DNA from 3 places in the Pseudomonas sp. BNK-30 genome. Region 3 is predicted to be linked to each of the others. Evidence: predicted binding sites of a transcription regulator. Region 3 holds the regulator's gene; each other region holds the start of a gene.
What was found. The regulator FliA, encoded in region 3, starts transcription of late flagellar genes. The targets are predictions, from matches to a motif close to CTAAAGTTTNNNNNNNNNNNGCCGNTAA.
Positions count from the first base shown of each region.

Region 1: the regulator FliA is predicted to act here: its motif matches at 2,624-2,651, upstream of ACMGGN_RS18295 (methyl-accepting chemotaxis protein).
Region 2: the regulator FliA is predicted to act here: its motif matches at 1,824-1,851, upstream of motA (flagellar motor stator protein MotA).

Region 1 covers NZ_CP179904.1:3,926,897-3,932,125, forward strand. Annotated here, with positions in the region: gene trmA (tRNA (uridine(54)-C5)-methyltransferase TrmA) at 1-106, shown strand, start outside; gene pcaG (protocatechuate 3,4-dioxygenase subunit alpha) at 145-750, opposite strand; gene pcaH (protocatechuate 3,4-dioxygenase subunit beta) at 761-1,480, opposite strand; gene ACMGGN_RS18290 (neutral zinc metallopeptidase) at 1,669-2,553, shown strand; gene ACMGGN_RS18295 (methyl-accepting chemotaxis protein) at 2,741-4,660, shown strand; gene ggt (gamma-glutamyltransferase) at 4,791-5,229, opposite strand, start outside.
Region 2 covers NZ_CP179904.1:5,305,906-5,311,134, forward strand. Annotated here, with positions in the region: gene ACMGGN_RS24615 (rhodanese-like domain-containing protein) at 1-205, opposite strand, end outside; gene ACMGGN_RS24620 (HDOD domain-containing protein) at 250-1,785, opposite strand; gene motA (flagellar motor stator protein MotA) at 1,916-2,767, shown strand; gene motB (flagellar motor protein MotB) at 2,771-3,790, shown strand; gene ACMGGN_RS24635 (molecular chaperone Tir) at 3,820-4,299, opposite strand; gene rsgA (small ribosomal subunit biogenesis GTPase RsgA) at 4,414-5,229, opposite strand, start outside.
Region 3 covers NZ_CP179904.1:929,582-934,810, reverse strand. Annotated here, with positions in the region: gene ACMGGN_RS04435 (chemotaxis protein CheA) at 1-1,052, opposite strand, end outside; gene ACMGGN_RS04430 (protein phosphatase CheZ) at 1,065-1,853, opposite strand; gene ACMGGN_RS04425 (chemotaxis response regulator CheY) at 1,872-2,246, opposite strand; gene fliA (RNA polymerase sigma factor FliA) at 2,351-3,091, opposite strand; gene fleN (flagellar synthesis regulator FleN) at 3,088-3,921, opposite strand; gene flhF (flagellar biosynthesis protein FlhF) at 4,015-5,229, opposite strand, start outside.

The DNA.
Region 1 (5,229 bases), 2.5 Mb from region 3:
CATCGAGCAGTTGCAGGACACGCACCGCATCGAACGCTGTGCGTTGTTTGACCAGTTCCCGTATACCCACCACATGGAAAGTGGGGTATTGCTGGTTCGGCGCTGATTGACGGAAATTGGGGCTGCTTTGCAGCCCCAATACACTCAGAAGTCGAAGAAGACCGTCTCCCCTTCCCCCTGAACACGGATATCGAAACGGTACGCCGTCTTGCCATCCACCTCGCAACGCTTGGCAATCAAGGTTTCACGGCGCTGCGGCTGCTCGATCAGGTTGAGCACCGGGCACTTGGCGTTCGCTTCGGCCTCATCATCGAAATACAGCCGCGTGTGCAAGTGGATGTTGATGCCGCGAGCAAACAGGCTGATGTTGATGTGCGGGGCCATCGGCACACCGGCAGCGTTGTTCACCACACCGGGCTTGACGGTCTGCACGGTCCACTCACCGGCATCGAAGGTGGTGGCAGTACGACCGAAGCTGTTGAAGGCGTTTTCCAGGTTGTAGTCATCCTGGTACTGGCCATTGGCATCGGCTTGCCAGAGTTCCAGGAATGAATCGCGCACCAGGTGGCCGTTGCCGTCATACACCTGGCCGATCAGCAGGATGTGTTCACCCGGTGCCTGCGGCTTAGCCAGACGGTTCCAGATTTCCTGATCACGGGTAGGGTTACCGGCCGCTTCCAGGGCCAGGCCGATGTGCACGTAGGGGCCGGCGGTCTGCGAGGGGGTTTCCGGCAGCAGTTCGATTGGCATGGCGGGGTCCTCAGCAGTTTTCGAAGTGGGTTTTGCGCTGGCCGCGCAGCACGATGTCGAAGCGGTACGCCAGGCAATCCATGGGGTTGGCGTTGCTCATGTCGAGCTTGGCGATCAGTTGCTGCACCGCTTCTGGGTTGGCGATCGACTTGACGATCGGGCACATCGGGATCAGCGGGTCGCCCTCGAAGTACAGCTGGGTGATCAGCTTGGTGGCGATCGACGGGCCGCTGACAGCGACGTGGATGTGCGCCGGGCGCCAGTCGTTCGGGCCGTTGCGCCATGGGTATGGGCCGGGCTTGATGGTGCGGAAGCTGTAGTAGCCTTCACTGTCGGTCAGGCAGCGGCCGACACCACCGAAATTCGGGTCCAGCGGGGCCAGGTAGCGGTCGTTCTTGTGGCGGTAACGGCCGCCGGCGTTGGCCTGCCAGATCTCTACCAAGGTATTGGGCACTGGCTTGCCGTACTGGTCGACGACACGGCCAGCAACGATGATGCGCTCACCAATCGGCAGGCCGCCGTTGTTGAAGTTCAGCAGCAGGTCATGGTCGTGGGCGCCGAAGCCCAGGTGGGTGAAGTCCGGGCCGGTGGTTTCGCTGATCGACTGCGGGATGCTGACCAATGCCTGGCGCGGCGAGCGGGCAATGGAAGTCTTGTAGTCGGGGGTCAGGGCCTTGGGGTGCCAGTTGCGATCACGGATCACGAAGCGGCTGTTGTCCTGGGCGGGCATGCCGTTTTCCTCTCTTGGAGTTATCAAAGCGCCTGTGGTTCGCAGGCGGACTTGCAGTTTCGGATAGGTCGCCCCAGATGAATATTGAATTCCGCCGACCGTTACTTAACCAAATGGTTATGCATTAGTACCTTTGGCTGGCGTGAACTAACCTTTGTCTTCATGTTTCAGGCTCTGGAGTGCACTTCATGGAATGGCGAAAAGGCCGTCGTAGCGACAATGTGGTCGATGCCCGTGGCCAAGGCGGCGGCGGTGGTGGCATGCGCTTTGGCGGCGGCAAGGGCCTGGGGCTCGGGGCCATCCTGCTGATCGTCGGCATCGGTTGGCTCACTGGCCAGGACCCGCTGCAGATCCTCGGCCAGCTCACTGGCCAGATGGAGCAGCAGCAAGCCCCAAGCGGTGCGGGCAACAAGGCCCCAGCGGCCAACGACGAGCAGGCCCAGTTCGTCGCCTCGATCCTGGGCGACACCGAAGACACCTGGAAGGCTCTGTTCTCGCAGGCTGGCAAGCAGTATCGCGACCCTAAGCTGGTGCTGTTCAGCGGCCAGGTGAATTCCGCCTGCGGCTTCGCTTCAGCGGCGGTGGGGCCGTTCTACTGCCCGGCCGACCAGCGGGTGTACCTGGACATGTCGTTCTTCCGTGAAATGGAAACCCGCTTCGCCGCCGCAGGCGACTTCGCCCAGGCCTACGTGATCGCCCACGAGATCGGCCACCACGTGCAAACCTTGCTTGGCGTGTCGGCCAAGGTCGATGCCGCGCGCCGTGCAGGCCAGCGCCTGGAGGGTGACAATGGCTTGCTGGTGCGCCAGGAATTGCAGGCCGACTGCCTGGCCGGTGTATGGGCTTACCAGGCGCAGCAACGCCTGAACTGGCTGGAGCCAGGGGATGTCGAGGAAGCACTCAATGCTGCCAATGCCATCGGTGATGACCGACTGCAGCAAAAGGGCCAGGGGCGCGTGGTACCTGACTCCTTTACCCACGGCACCTCGGCGCAGCGGGTGCGTTGGTTCAAGGCCGGGTTTGCCCAGGGCGATGTGAACAGCTGCGACACGTTCAGTGCGCGAAGCCTTTGAAATTTCAAGGGGTCCCTGCGCGCGGCAAGCCCGCTGCCGCGCGTGGTGTTGCAATTGAGCTGAAAAAGCGTTTCAGCTTCCCCGCCATTTGCCGATAACCCCTGCACGATTCAGCGGGCATCCAGAACAACAACGCCTCGCGATCGAACATTGATCAAGTGAGCGAAATCATTTCTGGAGAGCGTGCATGAACAGCTGGTTTGCCAACATCAGCGTCAACCTCAAACTCGGCCTGGGCTTCGGCCTGGTGCTGGTCCTCACCGGCCTGCTGGCCCTGACCGGCTGGAACAGCCTGGGCAGCCTCATCGACCGCAGCAACTGGATGGGCGATATCGGCAAGCTCAACAAAGACCTGACCGACCTGCGCGTAGCGCGCCTGCAGTACATGATCGCCAATGGCGACGATGCTGCCGCAGCCAACACCCAGGCCAAGCTGGATGCCTTCAGCAAGCAGCAAGAATACCTGGTCAGTACTTTCAAGAGCCCGGAAAACGTCAAGCTGCTCAAAGAACTGGGCCAGACCATCAGCGAGTACGAGGTTTCGCTGAACAAGATGCGTGCCGGCTACAAAGGCTCGCTGGCTGCACGTGACGCGATGAATGTATCGGCTGCCAAGGCCGACGCGGCCATGGATCTGCTCGGCGAGGACGTCATGGGCCGCCCCGAAGCCGATAGCGTGCGCTTGTCGCAATACCAACTGATCAGCAAGGCGCGCCAGCAACTGCTGCAAGTGCGAGTGGATGTGCGCGGTTATATTGCCGACAACTCTGCGGCCAACGAACAGGCCGCCCTGCGCCAGCTGGAGTCGGCACTTGCCGAGATCGACAACCTGAAGCGTCAGCTGCCTGCCGAAGCCACGCGCGTGCAGCAGTTGGAGCAATCGATACAGGCCTACCGCGAGGCCGTGCGCCAGTTCCGCGATGCAGTCGCCGACATCACCACCGCCCGTGCAGAGATGACCGTGCAGGGCGGCGATATCGTCAAGCGCAGCGACGCGCTGTACAAGATCCAGATCGACCGCCGCGACGCCGAGAGCGCCCAGGCGCGCAGCCTGCAGACCATCGCCACGTTGCTGGCCCTGCTGGTCGGTGTACTGGCGGCGGTGCTGATCACCCGCCAGATCACCCGCCCGCTGCATGACACGCTGCAAGCGGTGGAGCGCATCGCTGGTGGCGACCTCACCCACGACCTGCGTGTTACCCGTCGCGACGAAATCGGCGTGCTGCAGCAGGGCATCGCCCGCATGGGCACCACCCTGCGCGAGCTCATCACCGGCATCCGCGACGGTGTCACGCAGATCGCCAGCGCCGCTGAGGAACTGTCGGCGGTCACCGAGCAGACCAGCGCTGGCGCAAACAGCCAGAAGGTCGAAACCGACCAGGTCGCTACCGCCATGCACGAAATGGCCGCGACCGTTCAGGAAGTGGCGCGCAATGCCGAGCAGGCTTCGCACGCAGCGACCGGCGCCGATGACGAAGCACGCGCAGGTGATCGCGTGGTCGGTGAAGCGATCAGCCAGATCGAACGCCTGGCCGAGGAAGTGCACCGCTCCACCGAAGCCATGAACCTGCTGCAGCAAGAAAGCCAGAAAATCGGCAGTGTCATGGATGTGATCAAGTCGGTAGCCGAACAGACCAACCTGCTGGCGCTCAACGCTGCCATCGAAGCCGCCCGTGCCGGTGAGGCTGGCCGTGGCTTTGCCGTGGTCGCCGACGAGGTACGTGGTTTGGCCCAGCGTACGCAGAAATCCACCGAAGAGATCGAAGAATTGGTGGCTGGCCTGCAACATGGCACCCAGCAAGTGGCCAACGCCATGCAAGGCAGCCGCACCCTGACCGACAGCAGTGTCGAACTGGCGCGCAAAGCCGGCACTTCGCTGGAAAACATCACCAGCACGGTGTCGAGCATCCAGTCGATGAACCAGCAGATTGCCGCGGCAGCCGAGCAGCAGAGTGCGGTGGCTGAGGAGATCAGCCGCAGCATCCTGAATGTGCGCGATGTGTCGGAGCAGACCGCAGCGGCCAGTGATGAGACCGCGGCGTCCAGTGTCGAGCTGGCGCGCCTGGGTGGGCACCTGCAGACGCTGGTCAGCCAGTTCCGCGTCTGACCTCGTACTTTAGGGCCGCTTTGCGGCCCATTGTCGGCAAGCCGGCTCCATCAGGGATACGCAAGGCTCGAGGCTGCGCGATATCAGTAGGAGCCGGCTTGCCGGTGATGATGGTAGAGCTGACAGCCGATTATTTAACGACCATCCCCACCCCGCGCCCACGCGGATCCGAAGCCGTCTCAAGCTTCGCCCCGTTCACCCGGATCGCCTGGATATCCCCCATCTCCCAGCCCTGATCCTCCAGCACGTAACCCATCTTCTTCAGGTCGTCGGCTACCGGCCCGCTCAGCGGTGCGTAGCTGTCGAAGTAGATGGTGTCCTTGGGCAACAACTGGTGGTGCACACGCTGCGCCGCCACGGCCTTGTCCAGGGGCATGCCGTAGTCGTACAGGTTGTTCATCACCTGGAAGATCGAAGTGAAGATCCGCGAGCCGCCGGGCGTACCGATCACCAGTGCAACCTTGCCATCGCGGGTCATCAGGCTCGGGCTCATGGACGACAGCATGCGCTTGCCCGGCTCGATAGCGTTGGCATCACCGCCCACTACACCAAAGGCATTGGCTGCGCCC
Region 2 (5,229 bases), 1.1 Mb from region 3:
GGTCGCCAATGGCCGGCAAAAGCCCCGGCGCGGGCGGCATGCCCAGCTGGGTGCGTTTGCCTTCGACGAAGCGGGCGCCCGGGATATGACCGCTGACATAGCGGTTGGCGCTGCTCAGGTCGACCAGGATCAGCTGGGGGGAAGCCAGGCGCGCAAGCAGATCCGCGGGCTCGATCACCAGCGGTAGTCCGGCAAAATCAGTCATCCACGGTCTCCAGTGTGGAAAGAGGGGCGATTGTAGCGCAAGGGTCAGGCATTGCGGTTGGCAAACACCGCAAGGGCGCGCTCGATACATTGCGCGGTTTTGCCGAACGCCTGGACACTGACATCGGCCAGCGGTTTGCCGCCTTGGTCGGCCACCGCCAGCATCAGTACCTGGTTGTTGACTGCCAGCGAGCGCAGCAACAGGTGTTCGCTACGGAAGAACGCACGCAATGGGGCCGGCAGCAGGGCCGCGAACTGGGCATGGTTGTCTGGTGACAGGCGCAGCTGTGCGGCCTGCCCGACCAGTTTCTGCAAAAGCTTGCTCTGCGTGACAGGCAAGGCGATGGCTGCAGCCTCCTTGGGCAAGCCGGCAGTTTGCTGCACGCGCAGGTAATCACTGGCCTTGTCCAGGGTCAGCAGCATGATGCGCTGCATGCCGCAGGCCAACAGTGCTTCACGGGCCTGGGTGGCCAGATGCACGGTATTGGTGAACGGGCTGGGTTGTGCCAGCAGCTCCTGGCACAGCTTGCGCCAATGGCCGAGCGCCTCGCTGGAAGGCGGTGGTGGCGTCAGCATGTCCGGATGCGGGCGACGCTGTTCCCAGGGCCAGATCAAGGCCTCGGCAGGGTGGAACAAGGCATGCCTGGCGTGCCGGCGGGCACTGGCGGCGGCCTGTTGGTGAACTTGCTGTTGCACGTCCTCCAGTGTGGTCTGCAGGTACAGCGCGGTGAGCAATTGCCAGCGCAGCAGGTGCGGGTTGTCCCAGCCTACCTGTGCCGCCAGGGCCAAGTTGTTGGCCAGCAGCACGGTATTGGCCGGCTGGTTGAACCAGCGGCTCAGTGCCGGCGCCTCGTCCAGGCGGTGCTGTTGGCTGAGCAGGTCTTCGTCGCGGGCGATGCTCAGTATCTGCCCCAGCTGCTCACGCTCTTCGAGCAGCATGCGGTAACCCTGGGTTACCCATTGCGACAGGCGCCAGTGTTCAGCCATGGCTTGGCACAGTGCCAGGATGCGCACGCCAAACAGCTCGAGCTCGACCTCTTGCGCCTCTTCGCCCTTGTGGATAACCCGCAGTTCCCAGGCATCGAGCAGCTTGGGGTAGGCCAGGGCCATCGGCCATAGGGGCGAGAGGAACAGCAGGCTACCCCAGTGAATTTCCTGCCACAGCCGCGCCAGGCGGCTGGCGAACAGGCCGCTGGCTTGCTGCGAAGCATGCTGGCTGATCAGCAGGAACTGCCGCAGTACCGGCGGTATGTCGTCGTCCGGCAGCGCTGGCAGGCGGGTAAGCAATTCCCTGCTGCGCGCCAGGCCCAGCCTGTTAAGGGCGATTTCCAGGCTTTCGGCGGGTTCTGCCTGGCTGGCGTTGGCGGGATGATTGGCCTCGCGCATCACCGACAGCACCAGGGCCGGGCTGTCCTGCATCAGTTCGGCGATATCGCGAAGCGAACGGCGGCTATCGTTGATAGCGCCCATGACCCGGTCGTAACTCTGCTTCGGTACCGGAACACGAATACCGTCGAGCAGCTTTACCCAGGCCTCTAGCGTACGCGGATTCTGAGTGGGCACCTTGGATTCCATTGGCATTTTGACATCAGTCCGAACTGGCTTTTCGCTTTGAGTGGCTATAGTCTGGCGCAGTTCTGCCGATAAGTAGAAGAAGAGTTTTAAAGCTCCCGTCCCTCATCCTGACCACGACAGCAAGTGCTTTGAACCTATGGCTAAAATTATCGGCATCATCGTCGTATTCGCGAGCGTGCTCGGCGGATATGTGCTCTCCCACGGCAAGATCGCGGCACTGATCCAGCCGTTCGAAGTGCTGATCATCGGCGGTGCAGCCTTTGGCGCCTTCATGCAGGCCAACCCCGGTTACATGACCATGCATGTAATCAAGAAGTCGCTGAAGATGTTCGGCACGCGCTTCACCCATACTTTCTACCTGGAAGTGCTGGGCCTGGTTTACGAAATCCTCAACAAGAGCCGTCGCGAAGGCATGATGGCGATCGAGGGCGATATCGAGGACGCCGCGGCCAGCCCGATCTTTGCCAAATACCCAGCGGTGCTGGGTGATGAGCGCATGACTGCCTTCATCTGCGACTACCTGCGCATCATGTCCACCGGCAACATGGCCCCCCACGAGCTCGAAGGCTTGTTCGACATGGAACTGTTGAGCATGAAGGAAGAGCTCGAGCACCCGTCGCATGCGGTCAACGGCATTGCCGACGGCATGCCCGGTTTCGGTATCGTCGCGGCAGTACTGGGTATCGTGGTGACCATGGCGTCTCTGGGCGAAGGCGACCAGGCCTCCATCGGCCTGCACGTCGGCGCCGCGCTGGTCGGTACCTTCTTCGGTATCCTTGCAGCCTATGGTTTCTTCGGCCCGCTGGCCAAGTGCCTGGAGCACGATGCCAAGGAAGAGCTCAACCTCTATGAGTCGATCAAGGCTTCGCTGGTCGCTTCGGCCTCTGGCATGCCACCTTCGCTGGCCGTTGAATTCGGGCGCAAGGTGCTGTATCCGAAGCATCGCCCGAGCTTTGTCGAGCTGGAACAAGCAGTTCGCGGTCGCTGAGCCATGGAAAACAATCAGCCGATAATCATCAAGCGCGTCAAGCGCTACGGTGGTGGCCACCATGGCGGCGCCTGGAAGATCGCTTTCGCTGACTTCGCCACGGCGATGATGGCGTTCTTTCTGGTGCTGTGGCTGCTGTCCACCGCAACGCCCGAGCAGAAGATCGCCATTGCCGGCTACTTCAAGGACCCGATCGGTTTCTCCGAAAGCGGTACACCCTACGTGATCGACCTTGGCGGCTCGCCCCAGCTGGCGCCGGAAAAGACCATCAACCCGGAGGAGAAGTCCGAGCCTACGCCCGATACCAGCATTCAGCTGGACAAGGACCAGGTCGAGACCTTGGCTGAACAGGTTGAGCGAGAACGCCTCGAACTGCTGTTGCAGGAGCTGCAGAACAAGGTCGAGGAAAACCCCCAGCTGCAGAAGTTCAAGGACCAGATTCTCTTCGAGATCACTCAGGACGGCCTGCGCATCCAGATCATGGATGCCGAGAACCGGCCGATGTTCGACATCGGCAGCGCCCGCCTGCAGCCGTATTTCGAGGACATTCTGCTGGCCATGGCCGACACCATCAAGGCGGTGCCGAACAAGATCAGCGTCAGTGGTCACACCGATGCCAAGCCTTATTCGGACAGCGGCGAGTTCGGCAACTGGGAGCTGTCGGCCAATCGCGCCAATGCCGCACGGCGTGCGCTGGTTGCCGGTGGCTATCCGGATGACCAGGTCGCGCGGGTGGTGGGTTATGCGTCGTCTTCGCTGTTCGACCGCAAAGACCCGTTCAACCCGGTAAACCGCCGTATCGACATCATCGTCCTGACCAAGAAGGCCCAGCGCAACATTGAGGGTGAGCAGGGTACGTCGCCTGCACAGCCAAGCCAGCCAGCGCCGCCTGCCGGCGCTGCGCCTGATGCTTCGGCGGCACCTGCTGCGCAGGATGCACCGATGCAGCCGCGTGAACTGCGCCAGAAGCTGAACATCTTCGAGGAAGGCACCTTGAGGATGGACGAGCCCAACGACCAGTGACGCAGGGGCCGCCCAGCGGCCCCGATTCATCAAAACCCCCGCCGGATCTTGGCCTTCAGATCCGCATGAAAGAAGTCAGCATTGTCCCTGTCGGCGCAGCTTCCGCGCCCCGGCGGCAACGTCATGGCGCGGGTGAACGTGCACTCATCGTGATAGGCCCGCACAAACAGGTCGATGTGCCTGCGCTCGCGCATTACCGGCCATTTGCCAAAGCACTCAGGCAGAGCGCCGCCGTTTCTTTGATAAAAGCTGACACGCCGGCTGCTCATGACTGCAGCCCCCAGCAGCCAGGGTGTCCACCAGTCTGCGGCGGCCCATTCGGACAAAAGCCCAATCCAGTGGGTTGCATCGCTCATGTATCGACAGAAGCTGCAATACAGATCTTCGCGGGTCTGCCCTTGGCAGTCGAACAGGACCAGCTGCGCGGGAATGCTTTCGAGCAGCAAGCGTTCATTGAGGATAAAGGCGTCAAGCCGCTCTTCGTGGCGGTAAGTGATTAAAACCGGCATCGCGGTTGCCCTCCCTGATAGGAAGTCATGACCATCAGGGAAAGCTGCAGGCGGGGCAATAGATGACGGCAAAACCGGAATAGCCCTACGCGCCCCGGTAATATTTCCTACGAATCAGTAGCTGTCTTCCGGCAGGCTGGCAATGATCGAGCGGTAGCTGTTCATGCGCTGCTGCTTGATACGGCCGTCTTCCAGTGCCGTGAGCAGCGCGCAGCCTGGCTCGCGATCATGCTTGCAGTCGCGAAAGCGGCAGGTGCCGAACAGGTCGCGGAACTCGATGAAGCCATCTTCCACATCGTCGCGGCTGACATGGCCAAGGCCGAACTCCCGGATGCCTGGCGAGTCGATCAGGTCGCCGCCATTGGGGAAGTGGTAAAGGCGCGCGGTGGTGGTGGTGTGGGTGCCTTGGCCCGACCATTCGGACAGGTCACCGACCCGGGTGTCGGCAGCCGGCAGCAGGCTGTTGACCAGAGAAGACTTGCCCACACCCGACTGGCCGACGAACACGCTGATATGGCCGTCCAGCATTTGCTGCAGGCGCTGCATGCCGTCGCCATGGTGGGCGGAAACCTCCAGCAGCGGGTAGCCGAGGTCGCGGTACACCTCGAGCAAGGCATGCAGGGCCGGGCCGTTCTCGTCGTTGATCAGGTCGGCTTTGTTCAGCAGCAGCAGTGGGCGGATACCCGCGTGCTCGGCAGCGACCAGGTAACGGTCGATCAGGTTCGGGTGCGGTTCGGGCGCTGGCGCGAAGACGATCACGATGAGGTCGACGTTGGCGGCAACCGGCTTGAGCTGACCGTGGTTGTTCGGCCGGCACAGCTCGGTGCTGCGCGGCATCTGCGCGACGATTACGCCAATGCCCTGGTTGCCGGCACGCCAGACCACGCGGTCACCGGTGACCAGCGCCGGCAGGTTTGCGCGCAGGTGGCA
Region 3 (5,229 bases):
GCTTCGCTGACTGCGTGCTTCTCGGCAGCCGGTGCGGGCACGCGGGCCGGCGCGGCAGGCTTGGCCACAGCAGCAGGTGCCGGTGCCGGCTTGGCCACAGGCTGGGTTTGCGGCTTGGCGGCGACAGGGGTGGCAACGGCGGCGGGCGCTTCAGCGGTCACGGCATCGCCGGTGAACTTGCCTTTGCCATGCAACTGATCGAGCAATGCCTCGAACTCGTGCTCGCTGATTTCATCGCCGCTACCGGCAGCTGGCACTTCACCGGCCACCGGAGCAACGGCAGCAGGCAGCGCGTCCGCCTGGAACGTGCCCTTGCCGTGCAGCTGATCCAGCAGCGACTCGAACTCTTCGTCGGTGATTTCGTCGCTGGCTGGCGCGCTGGCTGCAGCGGCCACGGGCTCAGTGGCAACGACTTCGGCCGAGAACTGGCCCTTGCCGTGCAACTGGTCAAGCAACGACTCGAATTCGTCGTCGGTGATCTCGTCACCGGAGCCGGCCAACGTTTCGCCCTGCAGCTGCTGTTCGGCAGCCGCTGCTTGGGCTTTGACCGCATCGAGCGAATCGAGCAACTGCTCGAATTCGGTGTCGGTGATGTCTGCCTCGGCGGCAGGCTCGGCCGGCGCAGGCACAGCCTCGGCCACCGGCGCAGGAGCTTCGACGCTACCCGGCTCGGCCAGGCGGGCCAAGGCCGCCAGCAACTCGGGCGTGGCCGGGGTCACTTCACTGCGCTCGCGCACTTGGCCGAACATGCTGTTGACCGTATCCAGCGCTTCGAGCACCACGTCCATCAGTTCCGCGTCGACCCGGCGCTCACCTTTGCGCAGGATGTCGAACACGTTCTCGGCGATATGGCAGCACTCCACCAGCTCATTGAGCTGGAGGAAGCCGGCGCCCCCTTTTACAGTGTGGAAACCGCGAAAGATCGCATTGAGCAGGTCGGCATCATCGGGCCGGCTTTCCAGCTCGACCAGTTGCTCGGACAGTTGCTCAAGAATTTCGCCGGCTTCTACCAGGAAATCCTGAAGGATTTCTTCATCGGCGCCGAAGCTCATTAAACGTGCTCCTTAAAAACCCAGGCTGGACAGCAGATCATCGACATCGTCCTGACCGGACACAACGTCTTCACGCTTATCGGCATGAATCTGCGGACCTTCACCCCGAGCCGGATATTTTTCTTCATCTTTTTCAGCGCGCAGCTGTTGGTGGTCATGTTCGATACCGGCAAAACGGTCGACCTGACTGGCCATCAGCACGAGCTTGAGCAGATTGCTTTCGACTTCGGTCACCAGCGCGGTCACCCGCTTGATCACCTGGCCGGTCAGGTCCTGATAGTCCTGAGCCAGCAGAATGTCATTGAGGTGGCCAGATACCTTGCGGTTACCTTCAGCGCTGTGCGTCAGGAAACTGTCGACACGCTTGACCAGCTCGCGGAATTCCGGCGCAGCGACTTCGCGGCGCATGAAGCGCTGCCAGTCGACACTCAGGTTCTGCGCCTCAGCGGCCAGGTCGTTGAGCACGGGCGTGCTCTCCTCCACCAGGTCCATGGTGCGGTTGGCGGCGCCTTCGGTAAGCTTGACCACATAGGACAAACGTTCGGTGGCGTCGGTGATCTGCGAGACTTCCTCGGCCTGCGGCATGCGCGGGTCGATCTGGAAGCTGACGATCGCACTGTGCAGCTCGCGGGTGAGCTTGCCGACTTCCTGATACAAGCCGCGGTCGCGGGTCTGGTTGAGCTGATGAATCAGCTGCACCGCCTCGCCGAACCGGCCCCGTTCCAGGCTTTCGACCAGTTCCTGGGCATGCTTCTTCAGGGTTGACTCAAACTCCCCCAAAGACGTTTGTGTTGATTCCATGGCGCCCCCTGACTTTGTTCAGCCGTTGACGCGTTCGAAGATCTTCTCGATCTTTTCTTTGAGCACCTGGGCGGTGAACGGCTTGACCACATACCCATTCACGCCGGCTTGAGCCGCTTCGATGATCTGGTCGCGCTTGGCTTCGGCCGTCACCATCAGTACCGGCATGGCCTTCAGGCGGTCGTGGGCACGTACCTTGCGCAGCAAGTCGATGCCGGACATGCCAGGCATGTTCCAGTCGGTCACCAGGAAGTCGTAATGGCCGCTTTCGAGCATCGGCAATGCCGTGGTGCCGTCGTCGGCTTCGTCGGTATTGGTGAAGCCCAGATCACGCAACAGGTTCTTGATGATCCGCCGCATCGTCGAAAAGTCGTCAACGATGAGGATTTTCATGTCTTTGTTCAATTAGACCTCCAAGCAGTCTCAAACGCGCTCGGCCCCGAGCGCGCATTCAATCAATTCGGTACAACGTGAAAACGACTGCAACGACCCCGGGCTCAACGCGCCCGCCATTCCCCAAGGCGGCTGCGCAGTCGCGCGGCGCACTGGCTGTGCAACTGGCTGACACGCGATTCGCTGACCCCCAGTACCTCACCGATTTCCTTGAGGTTCAGCTCTTCGTCGTAGTACAGCGCCAGCACCAGCCGCTCGCGCTCCGGCAAGTTGGCGATGGCATCGGTCAGTGCGGCCTGGAAGCGCTCGTCTTCCAGGTCGCGCGACGGCTCGACCTGGCCACTGGCGCCCTCCTCGTGCAACCCTTCGTGCTCGCCGTCCTGCAACAGGTCGTCGAAGCTGAACAGGCGGCTACCCAGGGTATCGTTCAAAATCCCGTAGTAATCATCGAGACTCAACTTGAGTTCGGCCGCAACTTCATGATCTTTAGCGTCACGGCCGGTTCTTGCTTCCACAGCGCGCATCGCATCGCTGACCATGCGCGTGTTGCGGTGCACCGAGCGCGGTGCCCAGTCACCTTTGCGTACCTCGTCGAGCATGGCGCCGCGGATGCGGATGCCGGCATAGGTTTCAAAGCTGGCGCCCTTGCTGGCGTCGTATTTGTTGGCCACCTCAAGCAAGCCGATCATGCCGGCCTGGATCAGGTCTTCCACCTGCACGTTGGCAGGCAGGCGCGCCAGCAGGTGGTAGGCAATGCGCTTGACCAGCGGCGCGTAGCGTTCAACCAGATCGTACTGGGCGTCCTTGGACGCCTTGCTGTACATCTTGAACCCGCTCGCACTCATAGGACCGGCCCTGCGCTGGTGGGCTGCACCAGGCGCTCGACGAAGAACTCCAGATGCCCGCGCGGGTTGGCCGGCAACGGCCAGCTGTCGACCTTCTGCGCAATGGCCTTGAAGGCCAGCGCACACTTGGAACGGGGGAAGGCTTCGTAGACTGCCCGCTGCTTCTGCACCGCCTTGCGCACACACTCGTCGTACGGCACGGCGCCGACGTATTGCAGGGCAACGTCGAGGAAGCGGTCGGTGACCTTGGTCAACTTGGCGAACAGGTTGCGCCCTTCCTGCGGGCTCTGCGCCATGTTGGCCAGCACGCGGAAACGGTTCATCCCATAATCGCGATTGAGCAGCTTGATCAGCGCGTAGGCATCGGTGATCGAGGTCGGCTCGTCGCACACCACCAGCAGCACTTCCTGGGCCGCACGGACGAAGCTGACCACCGAGTCACCAATCCCTGCAGCGGTGTCGATCACCAGCACGTCGAGGTTGTCGCCGATCTCGCTGAAGGCCTGGATCAACCCGGCATGCTGGGCCGGGGCCAGGTGCACCATGCTCTGGGTGCCAGAGGCCGCCGGCACGATGCGCACCCCGCCCGGCCCCTGCAACAGCACGTCGCGCAGCTCACAGCGCCCTTCAATGACATCGGCCAGGGTGTGTTTGGGGGTCAGGCCCAGCAATACGTCGACGTTGGCAAGGCCCAGGTCGGCGTCCAGCAGCATGACCCGGCGGCCGAGCTCGGCCAGCGCCAGAGACAGGTTCACTGAAACGTTAGTCTTGCCGACGCCACCTTTGCCACCGGTTACGGCGATCACCTGTACGGGATGCATGCTACCCATGTTCGTTGTTCACCTTGTCTCGCTTGGACCCAAGCCACACGTGGGGCATGACTGCGGCCCCCTTGGTGTAGGTATTTTGCATACGCTTGATCATCAACCCGCTCTCCTTGGGTTGTGATAGAGATCAGCGAACATGTCGGCCATGGCCTCTTCGCTGGGCTCGTCCTGCAACTGCACATTGACCGCGCGGGTAACCAGTTGGTGCGCCCGCGGCAAGTGCAGGTCGTCAGGAATGCGCGGGCCATCGGTAAGATAGGCAACGGGCAGTTCATGACTGATGGCCAGGCTCAGCACATCGCCGAGGCTCGCCGTTTCATCGAGTTTGGTCAGGATGCAGCCGGCCAGCCCACAGCGTTTGTAGCTGTGATATGCAGCCGTCAGCACCTGCTTCTGGCTGGTGGTGGCCAGCACCAGGTAATTCTTCGAGGCGATGCCGCGGCTGGCGAGGCTTTCCAGCTGCATGCGCAGGGCCGGGTCGCTGGCCTGCAGGCCGGCGGTATCGATCAGCACCACGCGCTTGCGCAGCAGCGGCTCCAACGCCTGGGCCAGCGACTGGCCGGGGTCTACATAGGTCACCGGCACGTTGAGGATGCGCCCCAGGGTCTTGAGCTGCTCCTGGGCACCAATGCGGAAACTGTCCATGCTGACCAGGGCCAGGTTCTGCGGGCCGTACTTGAGCACATAGCGCGCCGCCAGCTTGGCCAGGGTGGTGGTCTTGCCCATGCCGGCGGGGCCGACCATGGCGATCACACCACCCTCTTCGATCGGTTCGATCTCAGGCACTTCGATCATGCGTGCCAAGTGCGCCAGCAGCATGCGCCAAGCCTGGCGCGGCTCCTCGATTTCGGCGGTGAGGTCAAGCAACTCGCGGGCGATCGGCCCGGACAGGCCGATGCGCTGCAGCCGGCGCCAGAGGTTGGCCTGCGCCGGCTTGCTGCCTTGCAGCTGGCTCCAGGCCAGCGAGCCAAGCTGCACTTCCAGCAGCTCGCGCAGGCCCGACAGCTCAGAGCGCATGGCATCGAACAGGCGCGGGTCGACCGGTGCCGGCGCAGCAGGTGCTGCAGGGGCCGGTACATCCACATGCGGTTCGATCAACGGCTGCGAGGCGGTCAGCGACTGGCCGGCGAACAATTGGCGGCTGCCTTCGGTGGCATCACTGCGGTTGTCCAGCTCGGCCTGGGCCGTGGCGATGCGCGTCTGGGTCTTGCGCAGCTCGTGCTCGAGCTCGGCATTGGGCACGCGCGGGGCCAACGCGGACAGTTTGTAGTCCAGCGCGGCCGTCAGTTCGACACCGCCAGCGATGCGCCG